2 regions of the Paenibacillus sp. FSL R5-0912 genome follow, and region 2 is predicted to be linked to the other one. Evidence: riboswitches for the same ligand, from Rfam matches in the RefSeq annotation. Region 2 holds a riboswitch; the other holds the start of a gene.
The links. A riboswitch is a leader RNA that binds a small molecule or an ion and turns the genes downstream of it on or off. The one in region 2 is predicted to bind glycine.
Positions count from the first base shown of each region.

Region 1: linked by a shared signal. The riboswitch ahead of R50912_RS32210 (amino acid permease) and the one ahead of gcvT (glycine cleavage system aminomethyltransferase GcvT) in region 2 are both predicted to bind glycine.

Region 1 is NZ_CP009282.1:7,567,742-7,576,147, forward strand. Features, by position in the region: gene R50912_RS32205 (Crp/Fnr family transcriptional regulator) at 1-509, opposite strand, end outside; gene R50912_RS32210 (amino acid permease) at 574-1,950, opposite strand; glycine riboswitch at 2,101-2,180, opposite strand; gene R50912_RS32215 (ABC transporter permease) at 2,427-3,407, shown strand; gene R50912_RS32220 (carbohydrate ABC transporter permease) at 3,422-4,336, shown strand; gene R50912_RS32225 (ABC transporter substrate-binding protein) at 4,407-6,002, shown strand; gene R50912_RS32230 (sensor histidine kinase) at 6,085-7,821, shown strand; gene R50912_RS32235 (response regulator) at 7,829-8,406, shown strand, end outside.
Region 2 is NZ_CP009282.1:7,077,738-7,086,143, forward strand. Features, by position in the region: gene uvrA (excinuclease ABC subunit UvrA) at 1-224, opposite strand, end outside; gene uvrB (excinuclease ABC subunit UvrB) at 708-2,699, opposite strand; gene R50912_RS30085 (flagellar motor protein) at 2,879-3,667, shown strand; gene R50912_RS30090 (OmpA/MotB family protein) at 3,664-4,557, shown strand; gene R50912_RS30095 (hypothetical protein) at 4,642-5,274, shown strand; gene gcvH (glycine cleavage system protein GcvH) at 5,361-5,753, opposite strand; glycine riboswitch at 5,938-6,033, shown strand; glycine riboswitch at 6,037-6,136, shown strand; gene gcvT (glycine cleavage system aminomethyltransferase GcvT) at 6,272-7,393, shown strand; gene gcvPA (aminomethyl-transferring glycine dehydrogenase subunit GcvPA) at 7,393-8,406, shown strand, end outside.

The sequences.
Region 1 (8,406 bases), 490 kb from region 2:
TGATGCTGGGGGACGCGGCTGATCAGGCCGGGCCTCCGATGCAGCAGTGCCTTGAGTCGGTCTTCAGGGGATGCCGCAATGAAGGCGGCGAATTCCGCCTGCACCTGTCCGAAATTCTCCTCGATCATCCGGCGTGTCATCAGCTCCAGCTGTGTGTGTCTGGCGTACATTTCCGTCTCGGTATTCAGCGCACCGACAACCAGTACGCAGTCCTCCAGACAAGTCAGGCTGTATTCCAACGAGGCCTCCTCTTTATGCGCATTGAAGATAGCGATCGCCTGTTCCTCTGTGTAGAAGTTCGAGGTGATGTCGCGGCCTGTAACGTCTACACTATGCTGCCGCACACAGCCTTTTAACACGAAATAGCAGTTTCCGGGAACCTCACCCTGCCTAAGCAGAATGGTTCCCTTGCTGTATTCCTCGACAAGAATCTCATCCAGAATAGCCTGCTGCTCCTCTTCGCTGAGGGAGGTCAGCCGGGTCATATATTGGAGCAATCTATGCTTCATGTTTCGGATTCCTCCTTATTAACGCTGCTGACAACATGTCAGTAGCGTTTGAACATTCTTGCACTCATGTATTGATTATACTAACATCGGCATCACTTTTCTCCTTCTTGCTTCGCATGGAGTACAGGACGAATAACAGAATGAACCATAGCGGCGTAAACAGCAGCGCCGGACGGGTCTCATCTGCGAACAGCATAATGATCAGAATAGCAACAAACAGCGTTAAGACCGCATAATTGATAACCGGTGTGAACGGTGCTTTGAATTTGGACGCGGCATGTAAGTCTGGGCGGTTCTTCTTATATTTGATATGACATACGAGCACAACACCCCACACCCAGATGAAGCAAATGGCGCTGATCGTGGTGACGATGCCGAAAGCCTGACCCGGAATGAGCTTGCTGAGCAGCGCCCCGGCAGAGATAACAAGTGTAGAGATGAATAACGAATTCGCGGGCACATGATTTCGGTTCAGCTTGCCGAGCTGCGGGGATGCCTGATCTCTTCGGCTCAGATTATACAGAATCCGGCTGGTCGAGAACATCCCGCTGTTGCAGGCGGAAGCCGCTGAGGTTAAGACGACGAAATTGATAATGCCCGCAGCAACTGGAATCCCGACTAGACTGAAGGTTCGCACAAAAGGACTTTCAGCCGCACTGAGCTGGGTCCACGGGTTAATGCACAGCAGCACGAAGAGCGCGCCCACATAGAAGAAGAGAATCCGCAGAGGAATCTTGTTAATCGCCGAGGGGATATTTTTCTCCGGATCCGCTGTTTCTGCGGCTGATACACCCACAAGCTCCACACCGACATAAGCGAACACAACCATCTGGAAGGAAAATAAGAAGCCTTTGACACCGTTAGGGAACACGCCCCCGTGCTCCCAGAGATTGCGGACCGTCACCGATCCTGCATCCGTCTTGAACCCGATGACCAGCAGAATGATTCCCAGGCCGATTAAGGCAAGAATCGTGACGACTTTGATTAGGGCAAACCAGAATTCGAGTTCGCCGAAGCTTTTGACCGTTAGCAGATTGAGTCCGAGCAGAATAATCAGGCAGATGACTGCCGGTACCCACTGCGGGATATCGAACCAGTACTGCACATAGACGCCCACCGCAATCACATCCGCCATCGCCGTCATAATCCAGCAGAACCAGTAGGTCCAGCCCGTAATGAACGCAGCCCGGGGCCCAAGATAGTCCTCAGCAATGTCTGTAAAAGATTGATAACCCGCTTTGGAGAGCAGCAGCTCACCCAGCGCCCTCATCACAAAAAACACGGCAATCCCCACGAGTAAATACGTGATCATAATGGACGGGCCGGCCTGCTGAATCGCTCTGCCTGATCCCAGGAATAACCCTGTACCAATCGTGCCGCCAATAGCGATCAGCTGTACATGCCGGTTCGCCAAATCTCTCTTTAATTCTGTCTGTGCCATTGCCATTTTCCCCCTTAATGTGTACAACGCTATGCTGCCAAATAACATAAAAAAGAGATTGGATGTCATCCAATCTCCCGGTTCATAAGAATATCAAAATAAGCTATCTGCGCCGCTGACCGTAATTAATCAGCATAACAAATACAAATTCCGTACTCTTCTGTCCTTTTGCCTGAGATTGTGAACCCTTCGGCGCTGCGGTCTCCCGCAGTCTCTCCAGAAGCTGCTCCTGCTATAGTGTGATCCATAGCAATCATAGCCCGTGTAGTGTATTAAATTGGTGAAGCGTTAATGCATTCTGATATTCTAACATATTACTCGGCATGTGAGAGATATTCTGTGAAAAAAGTCGCAATGTTCAAGAGTTCAACATGAGGTAACTTTTGAATAAACGGGGTCATCTGCAAGAGAGAATTCGTATCTGCTCCTCTACTATAATAAATTCATCCAGATTATGTAGAGCGAGGTTAGAACCAATGGCAAATCCTTCAACCGTAAAAGCTTTGACCAAGCAGCCCCTTTCACACCAGCAGGGCAGCTTTGGCCGTTTGCTGCGGAACATTGTGAAATACCGGGTGCTGCTGCTCATGCTGCTGCCAACCGCCATTATTTTTTTCATCAACTGTTACATCCCGATGTTCGGATTATTCATTGCTTTCAAGAACATCAACTATGTTGACGGCATTATGGGCAGTCCATGGGCGGGACTCGACAACTTCCGGTTCCTCTTCGCCACATCCGATGCCCTGCGCGTGACCATTAACACCATCGGCTACAACGTTGTCTTCATTATCTCAGGGCTCATCCTCTCTGTATCCCTAGCCATTGCGATCAACGAGGTTCGCAGCAAGCTGGCCTCCCGTTTCTTCCAGACTGTTATGATTATGCCGAATTTCTTGTCCATGGTTGTCGTCAGCTTCATAGTCTACGCCTTCCTGCACCCGGAGTACGGCTTCCTGGTCAAGCATATTCTGCCCTTGTTCGGCCATTCCTCAGTCAATGCTTATATGCATCCCAATGCATGGCCCTATATTCTGTGGCTCACCAAGATGTGGCACTCGATCGGCATCGGCAGTGTCATCTATCTGGCCGCGATCACCGGCATCAGCGAGGAGCTGTATGAAGCTGCGGTGGTGGACGGCGCCAGCAAGTGGCAGCAGATCACCCGAATTACGCTGCCGCTCCTTACGCCTATCATGGTCATTCTCACCATTCTCAACATGGGCGGTATTTTCCGCTCCGACTTCGGGCTGTTCTACCACGTTACGCTGGACTCCGGTGCGCTGCGCTCCACTACGGATGTCATCGACACCTATGTATACAGGGGGTTAATTCAGCTCAATGATCTGGGTATGTCCTCTGCGGCGAACTTTTATCAATCCGTCATCGGCTTCTTCCTTGTTATCGGGGCGAACAGTCTGGCCCGCAAGCTGAACCGCGATACGGCACTTTTCTAGAACGGAGGATCTTAATGACTACTGCAACCCGAACCCGCGCCTATCCCAAAGGCTCCAAGAGCGCCCAGATTGTGCTGAACATCTTCTTCACTGCCTTCAGTCTGGCCTGCATCCTGCCTATTCTGCTCATTGTCGCCATTTCCTTAACCAACGAGAAAACGTTAACGCTGCAGGGGTATAAATTCTGGCCCGAGAAGATTGACCTGACCGCTTACCAATATCTGTTCAACCATTCGCAGACGCTGGTCAAAGCTTATGGAATCAGCCTGACCGTTACGCTTACCGGAACCCTTCTGGCAGTACTATTGATTGCTCTGTACGCGTACCCCCTCTACCGGAAGGACTTTCCCTTTAAAAAGGCTTTTAGTTTCTACCTGCTGATCACTATGCTGTTCTCGGGAGGGCTTGTCCCTTTCTACCTGCTGTACGTTAATTATTTGGATCTGAAGGACTCGCTGATTGCACTGATCCTGCCCGGCCTCTCCAACGCATTCTATATTTTCATTGCCCGCACCTTCTTCCAGCAGACGGTTCCCGAAGAGATGATAGAATCCGGCAAATTGGACGGGGCTTCGGAATGGCGGATTTTCTTCCAGCTGGTGCTTCCGATCTCGCTGCCTGTTCTTGCCACCGTTGGTCTGTTCACTACACTGACGTATTGGAATGACTGGTTCAACTCCATGCTCTTCATTAATGACACGGACAAGTACTCCCTGCAATACGTCATGATTCAAATGATTCGTCAGGCCGAGTTCTTCAAGAACCAATTGGCGGGAAGCGGTGTAGCCCTGCTCGTACAAGAGTCGGTTCCTACCGAAAGCCTGCGGATGGCCATGGTGGTGGTGTCGATTGGCCCGATCCTGTTCGTCTATCCCTTCTTCCAGAAGTACTTCACCAAAGGCCTTACTATAGGGGCAATCAAAGGCTAACCCGGTCTGACTCTGGCGTAAATGCCGGTTAGAATATATGATCTAATTATCATTGAGGAGGTTCATACAAATGAGAACAACCAGAAGCTCTGGCGCGGTGTTTGCTGCTCTGACCGCCGTGATACTGGGCATTACCGGGTGCGGCGGCGGCAATTCTAACGCTTCCACCCCGTCCAAGGCAGAATCGACAGCAGAGGCCACAGCGGCCGGAGGCACGGAGGGCAGCAACCCCGATATTTCAACGTACCGGAAGTTAACCGTTTACACGGTTGGGAACTTCCCGCAGAATGATACCAAGGCGGTTGTGGAGGAGATCAATAAATATCTCAAGGAGAAGATCAACGCCGAGATTGACTTCCAGGGGCTTCCTTGGTCCTCCTGGGCCGAGAAGATGGCGCTGGCTTACCAATCCGGGGAACAGGTGGATCTGACCTTTGCCCCTAACTGGGCGGATTTCGCCAACAACGTAGCCAAAGGCGCATTCCTGCCGCTTGATGATCTGTTAGCCCAATATGGACAAGGCATCAAGGAGACCCTCGATCCCCGTTTCCTTGAAGGCGGAACGGTAGACGGCAAAATATATGCGATCCCCACCAATAAGGAAATTGGCGAGAGCCATACCATTATGTTCCGGAAGGATCTGGTCGATAAATACGGATTCGATGTGAACTCTATCCAGACGCTGGAGGATCTGGAGCCATGGCTGCAGACCATCAAGGAGAAGGAACCGGCCATTGCACCGATCTGGCTCTCCGGCAGCGGCTCCGATACGCTTGGCTACTTCGACAAAACCAAAGAGAGCATGAAGGAAAACTTCCGTTATGAGCTGGTTGCAGGCGCTCCTGCTGGTATCGTTCTCGATACCAAGACCGATAAGATGGTTATCAGCTCCATGGAGTCCGACACGGCCATCTACCGGATGAAGCTCTACGGCGACTGGTTCAGCAAGGGGTATATCAACAAGGATGCCGCAACGACCAAAACCAGTACTGAAGACGCTTTCAAGGCAGGGAAAACCTGGATGAAATTCGGTTCAGACAAACCGGACTCCGACAAGGAAGATTCCATCGCCACCGGCATTGAGCTGGTGAAGCTGAAGGGTAATGAACCCGAGATCAGTACAGCCAGCGTCAGTAACTCTATGATGGCCATTGGACGTACCTCCATTGATCCGGAGCGGACGATGATGCTGCTGAACCTGCTGCATACCGACCCGGTTCTGGTCAACCTGATTGACTTCGGCGTAGAAGGCCGGCAGTATGTTAAGGTAGAAGGCAAGGATAACTTCATCAAGCTCCCTGACGGCATTGCTACCCGTGCCGATACAGGCTGGGCGCCGGGCATTGAATGGATGTTCGGTAACCAGACCATAACCTATCTGTGGGAAGGCGAAAATGCCGATAAATGGGAGAAGTTCAAGGCCTATAACGAGAGCGCCCATAAAGTGAAGTCCTTCGGCTTCAACTTCAATACCGACGCTGTCAAAACACAGGTCTCCGTGGTCAGCAATATTATCAAGGAATTCCGCCCGCTGCTGGAAACGGGCAGTCTGGGTGTAGACAAGGTGCTTGAGGAATATAATAAGAAGCTGAAGGCCAACGGAATTGAAGAGATCCGTGCCGAGGTTCAGAAGCAATACGATGCCTGGAAAGCAAAACAATCCTAAATAAATAGGCTCGGGGGAAGGACGGTTTCTGTCCCTCCCCTTTCCTGCTGCCGGGGCGCAAATGTACCTGAGGGGTGAGACTGTGAAATTATCATTGCGATTCAAAGTGAGTGCACTTGTCTTACTGCTGGTCACGCCGCTGTTCCTCTTCCTCTCTTATACCAATATCTATTCCACCAACATTGTCCGGGAGAAGGTTGCGAAGTCCGCTTCGGATACACTGACCCTTCACTTAGGTACACTCGATGAGCTGCTGGAGCAGACCAGCCATTATCTGCTGCGTACGGCCAATGAGAACATGCTGCTGGAGCTGTATTCCGACAGCGGCCCCGACAGTGTCAATTATTATCTGTCCATCCGCAAGCTTATGGACCAGTGGTATAGCGATGTCAGCTACTACACCATCATCCGCAGTGTGTTCGTCTACCATCAGGACCGGGAGGAGTTATTCCTCAGCAGCCAGAGAGAGTATTATCAGGAGAAAGAGATGATTACTTCCGGACTGTCCTCGCGCCTTAAGACTCCTAATCTTCAGGCTTCCCTGAAGTGGGAGACCGTGACCATTGGCGGAGAGCCCGTGTTATTCAAGGTACTGCCGGACAAGAGCGGACGGCTCCTGATGGGGGTTCTGGTCAGCATTGACTCCCTGGCACAGCCTTTGACCCAGCTAGAGTCTACAGGAGGCAGCGAACAGATCGGCATGGTCAGCAATGACGGCAAATTGTTATGGGGCCAATTCGGTGATGAGGATCTCGCACTCATCCGCAGACATCTCGATAATCCTGCCCATCCCGTGGATGCATCAATTCGTCTCAGCAACGGCAATCATTATCTGCTGATTGACAAGCCTTCACAATATTCCAATCTGAATGTCTTCATTCTGCTGGATGAGAAGTCCATTCTGGACGAGCTGCCGATCTTCCAGCGGATCATCAAAGTCATTCCTATCGCTATTATTATCATCATGGCCATCCTTCTGGCTCTACTCAGCCGGCTTGTGTTCAAGCCCATCCAGCAATTGACCAGCGGAATGCGCATCCTGGGGAAGGGACAACTGGAATACCGGCTCAAGGAAGGCAATAGCAGGGAGTTTCAGATTATTACCCAGCAATTCAACCAGATGGCCGAGCAGATCGGCAATCTCAAGATTGATGTGTATGAGGAGCAGATGAAGGTGCAGCAGGCGGAACTCAAGCACCTTCAGGCACAGATCAACCCCCATTTTTTCATGAACTCCTTGAATATCGTCTTTCATCTGGTAGAGCTTAAGCAATATTCGCTGATCAAAAAAATGATTGGACATCTGGTCTCCCATTTCAGATTCATTATGAATACCAATGACACCTGGATTCCACTCCTGAGCGAGTTAAATCACATTCAAAACTATATTGAGATTCAAATGGTCATGTATCCGAACAAGCTGTCCTATCAGGTTCAGCTCCCCAAGGAGCTTGAGTACACACTCATTCCCCCACTGCTGATTCAGCCCTTTGTAGAGAATGCCATCAAGCATGGTTTCATCAACAATACCAAGCCCTTTAAGGTTGGGATCACGGTTTGTGAAGAAGCCCGGGAGAACAGCGATTCCTGCATTGCCATTCAGATCAGGGATTCCGGGCCGGGCTTCTCCGCACACCAGCTTGACATGCTCAATCTTGGCTTGTATGAGAAAAAACCTACAGACCGCCATCTGGGCATATGGAATGTGTACAGACGCATGCTGATGTTCTATAACAACCGGGCAAGACTCACCTTCCACAATGCTCCTGACGGAGGGGCGGTTGTGGAGATAAGACTACCTGTTCAAAGGGGGCTGTGATATTCGTATGTACAGAGTTCTAATCGTCGATGATCAATATTTCGCCTTGCTTGGACTGCAGCAGGGTGTGAACTGGAGCGCTTTGCAAGTAGAGGATGTCTGTCTTGCGGAGAATGTGGATCAGGCGATTGCCTGCCTGGAGCAGCAAACCGTAGATTTGTTGATCTGCGATATCGAAATGCCCGGGAGAAGCGGCTTGGAATTGCTGGCCTGGGTCAAACAGTACTCTCCCGGTACGCTGACGATTATGCTTACTTGTCATGCCGATTTCGAATATGCGCAGCGGGCCATCCACCATGGGGCATTTCATTATTTGCTGAAGCCCGTAGATTACGGGGAATTAATGAAGGTGGCAAGCACAGCCCTGGCTGAAATCAATAAACAGAAGGAACAGCAGCAGTTCGAAGCGCTTATCGGGGATTACCGGAGGAAATGGGAGCATCAGCTGCCGTTGCTGGTGGAGCGGTTCTGGCAGGATATTCTTAGACAGCGGGCAGCCCCCGCCCTGGAATCGTTGCAGATCTCCGCAAACACCTACGATTTAGATCTGCAGCCGGACGACCGTTACTTCATCGCGTTGTTAGG
Region 2 (8,406 bases):
ACATCCGGCTTCTCCATCTGACCCAGGAACTGGCGGGCATAGGCAGACAGCGATTCAACGTAACGGCGCTGGCCCTCAGCATAAATCGTGTCAAATGCCAAAGATGATTTACCCGAGCCGCTCAGTCCCGTCAGCACGACGAAGCGGTCACGCGGAATCGTTACGTCGATGTTCTTGAGATTATGTGCCCTTGCACCCTTGATTATTATACTTTCGTTCGCCAACGGTACCTCTCCTTTATAAAAACCTATTAAAATGGAAAAACATTTAGCAAAATATTTTCGATCCCTCCCAAACCCTCCCTTCCAAGGGAGGGCCCCAAGGGTTGCACCCTCTGGACACCCGCAAGCTCGGCGGAAAGAGTTAGGACTGGGATGGAATCGGCTACTGGGGCAATAGGAGCGCTAGTCCCTACGGGACCGCTATACTATAGGCGCAGGATAGGGCTCGCGGTATGCTGCAGCGGGCCGACAACCGCTGTTCCTGCGGAATGCGCGAACTGCAGCTGTTCCTTCGGAATGCGCTAAGTGCGTAACTGCAGGCTGTCCCTACGGGATGCGTAAACTGCAGCTGTTCCTTCGGAATGCGCTAAGTGCTTAACTACAGGCTGTCCCTACGGGATGCGCGAAGGGCAATCTATCTTCAAAAAGAACGGCCAGTGAAGCGCCGTTCCGTGATCATTAAGTGTAAGTGCTGGCGGGGCCAGCTTACTCGGCCCGCAGTTCAAGCAACGCATCACGCAGCTCGGCGGCGCGTTCGAATTGCAGGTTCTTGGCCGCGTCCTTCATCTCGGCCTCCAGACGCTGCATCAGGCTCTGCTTCTCTTTCTTATTCAGCTTGCCGCCGGCGCCGGTGAGATAATCGGCCTTCGACTCTGCCACTTTGGTGGCCTCGATGATGTCACGCACTTTCTTGTTGATTGTCGTAGGCGTGATGCCGTGCTTCTCATTATGGGCAATCTGAATTTCACGGCGGCGCTGGGTTTCGCTCATCGCCTTCTCCATGGAATCCGTAATGCGGTCGCCGTACAGAATGACACGTCCATCAGAGTTACGGGCCGCCCGGCCGATCGTCTGAATGAGCGAACGCTCGGAGCGGAGGAAGCCTTCCTTGTCAGCATCGAGGATGGCGACAAGGGAGACCTCCGGCAGGTCAAGACCTTCTCTTAACAAGTTAATGCCCACCAGTACATGAAACGTACCGAGCCGGAGATCCCGCAGGATGGCCATCCGCTCCAGCGTCTTGATATCAGAGTGCATATAACGCACCTTAATCCCGATTTCCTTGAAGTAATCGGTCAGATCCTCAGACATCTTCTTCGTAAGTGTTGTAACGAGCACACGCTCATCACGCTCTACACGGTCACGGATTTCACTAATCAGATCATCGATCTGGCCCTCTGTAGGGCGTACTTCGATGATCGGGTCCAGCAGGCCGGTAGGACGGATAATCTGCTGCACCATAGTATCGCAGTGCTCCATTTCGTATGGTCCCGGTGTAGCAGACACATATACAATCTGGTTCACTTTCTCTTCGAATTCCTCGAACTGCAGCGGACGGTTATCCAGCGCGGACGGCAGGCGGAAGCCATGCTCCACCAATACTGTCTTACGCGCACGGTCACCATTGTACATAGCCCGGATCTGCGGCAGCGTTGCATGGGACTCATCAATAACAATCAGCATATCATCCGGGAAGTAATCCATTAAGGTATATGGAGTCGCTCCCGGCTCACGGAAGGTAAGCGGGCCGGAATAGTTCTCGATACCGGAGCAGAAGCCTACTTCCTTCATCATCTCAATATCATACCGCGTCCGCTGCTCCAGGCGCTGGGCTTCCAGCAGCTTGCCCGCATCACGAAGCACGGCCAGCCGTTCCTCAAGCTCCCGCTCAATGTTGATAATAGCTACACGCATTGTTTCTTCCTGGGTAACAAAGTGCGAAGCCGGGAAGATCGCGATATGATCGCGCTCGCCAATCAGCTCTCCTGTGAGAACATCAATCTCCGTAATGCGCTCTATCTCATCCCCGAACAGCTCCACACGAATCGCATGCTCCCCCTGTGAAGCCGGGAAGATCTCAACCACATCGCCGCGTACCCGGAACGTCCCGCGTACGAAGTTAATGTCATTACGCTGGTACTGGATCTCCACGAGCCTGCTCAGAATCTGATTGCGCGGCTTCTCCATCCCTACCCGCAGTGTCAGCAGCATACTTCCGTATTCCTGCGGCGAACCGAGACCGTAAATGCAGGACACACTCGCAACAATAATAACGTCACGCCGTTCGAACAGCGAACTGGTGGCGGAGTGCCGGAGCTTGTCAATTTCTTCATTTATGCTGGAATCTTTCTCTATGAAGGTATCGGAGGAAGGAATGTACGCCTCAGGCTGGTAGTAATCGTAGTAACTGACGAAGTAGTCAACGGAATTGTTCGGGAAAAATTCTTTGAACTCACTTGCCAGCTGCGCAGCAAGCGTCTTGTTGTGCGCAATAACTAGCGTCGGGCGGTTCAGTTTGGAAATCACTTGTGCGATGGTAAAGGTCTTGCCTGTACCTGTCGCTCCCAGCAGCGTCTGGTGCTTCTTGCCCTGCCGGATGCCGTCCAATAATTCTTCTATGGCATGAGGCTGATCGCCCTGGGGTGTATACTCGGACTCCAGTTCAAATGTCTTTGTACTGACGACAATATCACTCATTTGCCCGTCTCCCCTCTATCGTCTAAAATATGAATATATTATAATTGTGGCCCTAATGATTCCCCATCCATACCGTACTGAAAAATATGGAAGATAGGAATACACGTTCCCGTTTATTATACAGCGTTGACCAGATTGATGCAAACCATAATATATAGAAATTTAAGGAGCCTGAACTTATGGATATCACTTCAATTATCGGCCTGCTGGCAGGCATTGCCGCAATGATTGGCGGCTTTCTCTGGGAGGGAGGAAGCTTATCGGGCCTGCTGCAGCTGAATGCCGCGCTTATCGTATTTGGAGGTACGCTTGCCGCTGTACTCATCAGTTTCCCGGCCTCCAGATTACGCAGTGTCCCGGCGGCTCTGCGCCTGGCATTCGGCAGACATCCCGATACCACCCAGAAGAAGGCCGAAGAGCTGATCTCCATGGCTGCAATTACTCGGCGCGGGGGTGTGCTCGCACTGGAGAAGAGAGCGGAGGAGCACCCCGATACCTTTACCCGCGAAGGGCTGTTTCTTATTGTTGACGGCACCGATCCTGATCAGGTCCGGCAAATTCTTGAACTGGAGATGGACGCCAAGGAACTGAAGTATGAAGGCTATGCCAAAATTTTCGAAGCCGCCGGCGGCTATGCTCCCACTATGGGCATCATCGGCACCGTAATGGGGTTGATACGGGTACTCAGCAATCTGACGGACCCTTCTAATCTGGGGGCCTCGATCGCCGTAGCTTTTACAGCAACGCTCTATGGTGTAGCCAGTGCTAATCTTATATTTTTACCCATCGCTTCCAAAATCAAATCCCGCAGCCAAAGCGAACTGGGCAGCATGGAGATGCTGCTTGTCGGTATCCTGTCCCTGCAGAATGGGGATCATCCGCACCTGGTCCGCAAAAAACTGACCGCCTTTATTCCCGATGTCTCTCCGGGGCGCAGCAGCAAAAACAACCAGGGAGAGCCGCTATGAGACAAAGAAACCGCCGCCAGCGGCGTAATGGAGGTAAGGAGAGCAGGGACCGCTGGATGATTACCTATGCGGATCTGATTACGCTTCTGCTCATTTTTTTCATCATCCTATACGCCATGAGCAGTCTGGATACGCAAAAATATGCGATCGTTACCGGTTCATTATCTGATACCTTTAAGAGCGGCAGTTCTGTGCTTGAAGGCGGAAATGGAGTGCTGGATGGTAGTCAGGGGAACACCGGGGCAGCAGTCTCGAATGAACAAGAAGCAGGCGGAAGAACCGGTGGCGGTCTTTCTTCCGGGGGCAATGTGAAGGAGAATGGTTCGAACGGAACCGGGACAGGCACGGATACGTCCGGTCAAGAGGGGGAAACTGCAGAACACCAGCCTTCGGCGCGTGAGCTCGCTTTTCGTGAGCAGGAGGCCAAACTGGCCGCGCTTATGGGTGTAATCACCAAATACGTGGAAGATAATAACCTTGGCGAGCAGATCTTTGTAGCGGATAAACCGCAGGGCATTGCCATCACGCTTAGCGACCGGTTCCTGTTCGATGCTGGCAAAGCCGAGCTGAAATCACCTGCCCTACCGGCACTGCGCCAGCTCTCCGGCCTGTTCCGCGGAATCGGTGCCACGATCAGCATCGAAGGCCATACCGACAATGTTCCGGTAACCGCTGCTTCAGATTACACGGATAACTGGGAGCTATCCGGCGCCCGCGCACTCTCTGTACTGCGCTTCTTCCTGGATAACGAGGGGCTTAGCCCCGATACTTTTCAGTATGCCGGTTACGCGGATACCAGACCTGCCTACGATAACGCTACCGTTGAAGGGCGGCAGAAGAACCGCCGGGTTGAACTCATTGTCCTGCGGCAGCTTCAGGAGGAAGAATAACACGTATCTGCAAGCGAATCAGCTCAGAAATCTGCAGATGAGAAGGCACGGCAACCATTTGCTAGTATAAGGAGATTGAACGCTATGCAGACTACAAACGGAACGACACCGGATGCCACCCGTTTTCTCTATTTTCTGCGGCAGCTGGTTTCGCTGATCATGATTGTTTTTGCTCAGGGAATCATCACCTTCTTCATTGGTTTATTATCTGTATTTATGATGTTCTTCTCCTCCGATTACTTCTGGGGCGACCTAGCCCATGTGTATCCACCCGATAAACTGATGTATATAGGCATAGACTTCCTTATTGCCGGCGCAGCCTTTGCCCTGCCCTGGCTCGGGGTCTGGTGGATGCTCTACGGGCTGTCCGAGGATGGACGCATCCGCTGTTTCCCACTTCTTTTACTCTTTGCCTATCTGACATTTGTGATCCTCTTTCTGCAGATCAATCCGGTCTATAACCCGGAAGCCATGATCCCTTCCTCCGCCGGGGAATCCACCTTTCTGGTCTGTATGGGCATGTCTGCCGTGGTGCTTTTCCCGTTTTATTCGGCCGGTGTGTATTACTTCGTACTTAAACCCAATACCCGTCCCAGAAAAAGATACCGGTTCCTATTGCTGTGCCTTATCTTTGCCGTTGCCGGTCTGGCTCTGCTGCCCGCCCTTTGGCACTTGGCGCCAAGTATTTATCCGGGGCTGCTTAGCTTTCCGGAGTGATACAGAAACGAAAAAAGACAGACCTCTCACATTAGTGACATCTAATGTAATAAGAGAAGCCTGCCATGTTCATCTGTGCGTAAAAACTATTCCCCAACCAATTCCTTATAACCAGCCGCATCCAGCAGGCCCGATACTGCATCCGCGAACTCACCATCAAGCTCCAGCTCAAAAATCCAACCGCCGCCGTATGGCTGATCATTGATCAGCTCCGGGCTGGATTCGAGTGCGTCGTTGATCTTGGTTACCTTGCCGGATACCGGCGAGTACAGCTCCGACACCGTCTTGACAGACTCGATACTGCCTACGCTATCGCCCGCGGAAATGGCTGCGCCGACTTCAGGAAACTCAACAAACACGATGTCGCCCAATAAATGCTGCGCATGATCCGTAATTCCCACACGTACTACGCGTCCTTCACCCTGCTGTGCCCATTCATGCTCTTCGCTGTATAGCAGGTTGTTAAGCACTTCACTCATTTCAAAGCCGCCTCTTTTCCACATTTGGAGTTCTAAATTTAGTTATAGCCTAAGTTATCACCTTGCCTAATGTCAATATAACTGACAGGAAAATTAAATTTGTCATCTTTTTGACGTTTTTTGATTGACAGCGTGCTTGTAAACCCGGTTTAATGGAGTCAGTAGAAAAACATATGGTTTGCGAATGATGGCATAGGGAGAGACTGACCCTCAGGGGCAGCGCCGAAGGAGTAAGCCCGGGATGGGTGAATCTCTCAGGCAAAAGGACCTTTGCCGGACGCATCTCTGGAGAGCATCCACAGCCTGGACAACAGGAAACGGATCACCAACGGGGAAACCTGCGGGCAGGATAGCAGGGTAACTCTCAGGTACAAAGGACAGAGCGAAAGTCAATTTATGCGTTAGTGCATAATGGCTTTCGCCTGTCCTTTTTTATATTTTTAGCTGAAACAGATACTGCGCTTATAAGGCGGCATTACCGTTTCTGCTTACATGTAAACAGACTAAGGGGTGACACGATGGAGTCTTTGAGAAGAACGCCTTTTTATGATCTCTATGCCGCTTATGCGGAGTCCAGATGCATTGATTTCGGCGGCTGGGAGCTGCCGGTGCAGTTTACTGGCATCGTTAAGGAACATGAAGCAGTCCGCCAGCAGGCCGGACTGTTTGATGTATCGCATATGGGTGAATTCATGGTTGACGGCAGCGGCGCTGAAGCCTTCCTGCAGCAGATGACCACCAATGATGTCAGCCGCCTAGCAGACGGCGCAGCGCAGTATACCCTGATGCTCTATCCGAATGGCGGCGTAGTAGATGATCTGCTGGTGTACCGCCTGGGCCATGAGCGCTACATGCTGGTCGTCAATGCCTCCAATATCGACAAGGACTTCCAGTGGCTGGAGGAGCATCTCACCGCTGAATTCAGCGGTGTCAGCCTGAAGAATGTCTCTGATGAGACGCTGCTGCTCGCTCTGCAGGGTCCGCTGGCTGAGATGATTCTGGCCGAAGTTACCTCTGCCCCGCTTGCAGAGCTGAAGCCCTTCCACTTCATCGAACACGCCGAGGTCTGCGGCGTTTCTGTACTGCTCTCCCGCACCGGCTATACCGGTGAGGACGGCTTTGAGCTGTACGCCCCCGTCCACACAGCGGCTGCACTCTGGAATGGTCTGCTGGCCGCAGGCGCGCCGCATGGCCTGACCCCTGCCGGACTCGGCGCACGCGACACGCTCCGCTTCGAAGCCAAGCTGCCGCTGTACGGCCAGGAGCTCTCGGCGGATATTACGCCGCTCGAAGCGGGTGTCCAGTTCTTCGTGAAGCTGGACAAAGCCGGTTTCATCGGCCGCGATGCCTTGCTGAAGCAGAAGGAAGCCGGCCTCCCGCGCCGCCTTGTGGGGCTTGAAATGATCGACCGCGGGATTCCCCGCTCCCATTATCCCGTATATGCAGACGGTGTGAAGATCGGTGAAGTCACAACCGGTACCCAATCCCCGACGCTGAAGCGGAATCTTGGACTTGCCCTGCTGGATGCTGCCTATACTGAGATCGGCACAGAGGTGTATGTGGAGATTCGCGGCAAGCAGCTGAAGGCTGCCGTGATCAGAGCCCCGTTCTACAAAAAGATCCAAGGAGTGAAGCCGTAATGAAGCACCGCTATCTGCCTATGACGGAGCAAGACCGCGCAGAGATGATGGAAACTGTAGGGATTCAGTCCATCGATGAACTATTCGCTGATATCCCTCAATCTGTCCGCTACCAGGGAACGATGCCAATGTCCGGCCCGCTGGACGAATATGCGCTGCTGCGCCATATGAAGGGTCTGGCTGACAAGAATGCCGACTTTGATACCCATGCCAGCTTCCTTGGCGCCGGACTCTATGACCACCACATTCCTGTTGTCATTAACCATATTATTTCCCGTTCAGAATTCTATACCGCCTACACCCCCTATCAGCCGGAAATCAGCCAGGGCGAGCTTCAGGCAATCTTCGAATTCCAGTCCTATATCTGTGAGTTGACCGGCATGAAGGTCGCTAATGCAAGCATGTACGATGGTGCAACAGCCTTCTCCGAAGCAGCCGTGCTTGCCGCAGGCGCCACAAAACGCAAGAAGCTGATTGTCTCCCGTACAGTTCACCCGGAAGCCCGCCAGGTGCTGCGCACTTCCGCCAATGCCTGGGGCCTGCAAATCGTGGAGATCGATTATAAGGACGGAGTTACCGATCTTGCCAAGCTGGCTGAGGCCATTGATGCCGATACCGCCGCCGTTCTGGTCCAATCGCCCAACTTCTTCGGCGGCATCGAGGATCTGCGCCAGATTGAGCCACTGATCCATGCGGTCAAGGGCCTCCTCGTGGTCAGCGCGAATCCCATTGCACTCGGCGTGCTGGAAACCCCAGGCAAGCTGGGCGCCGACATCGTAGTCGGCGACGCACAGCCGCTGGGGATCGCCGCATCGCTCGGAGGACCAACCTGCGGATTCTTCGCGGTTGCTGAACCGCTGATGCGCCGCATGCCGGGCCGGATCGTCGGCCAGACCGTTGACCGTAACGGCAAACGCGGCTTCGTGCTAACGCTGCAAGCCCGCGAACAGCATATCCGCCGCGAGAAGGCGACGTCGAATATCTGCTCCAACCAGGCGCTGCTGGCGTTATGC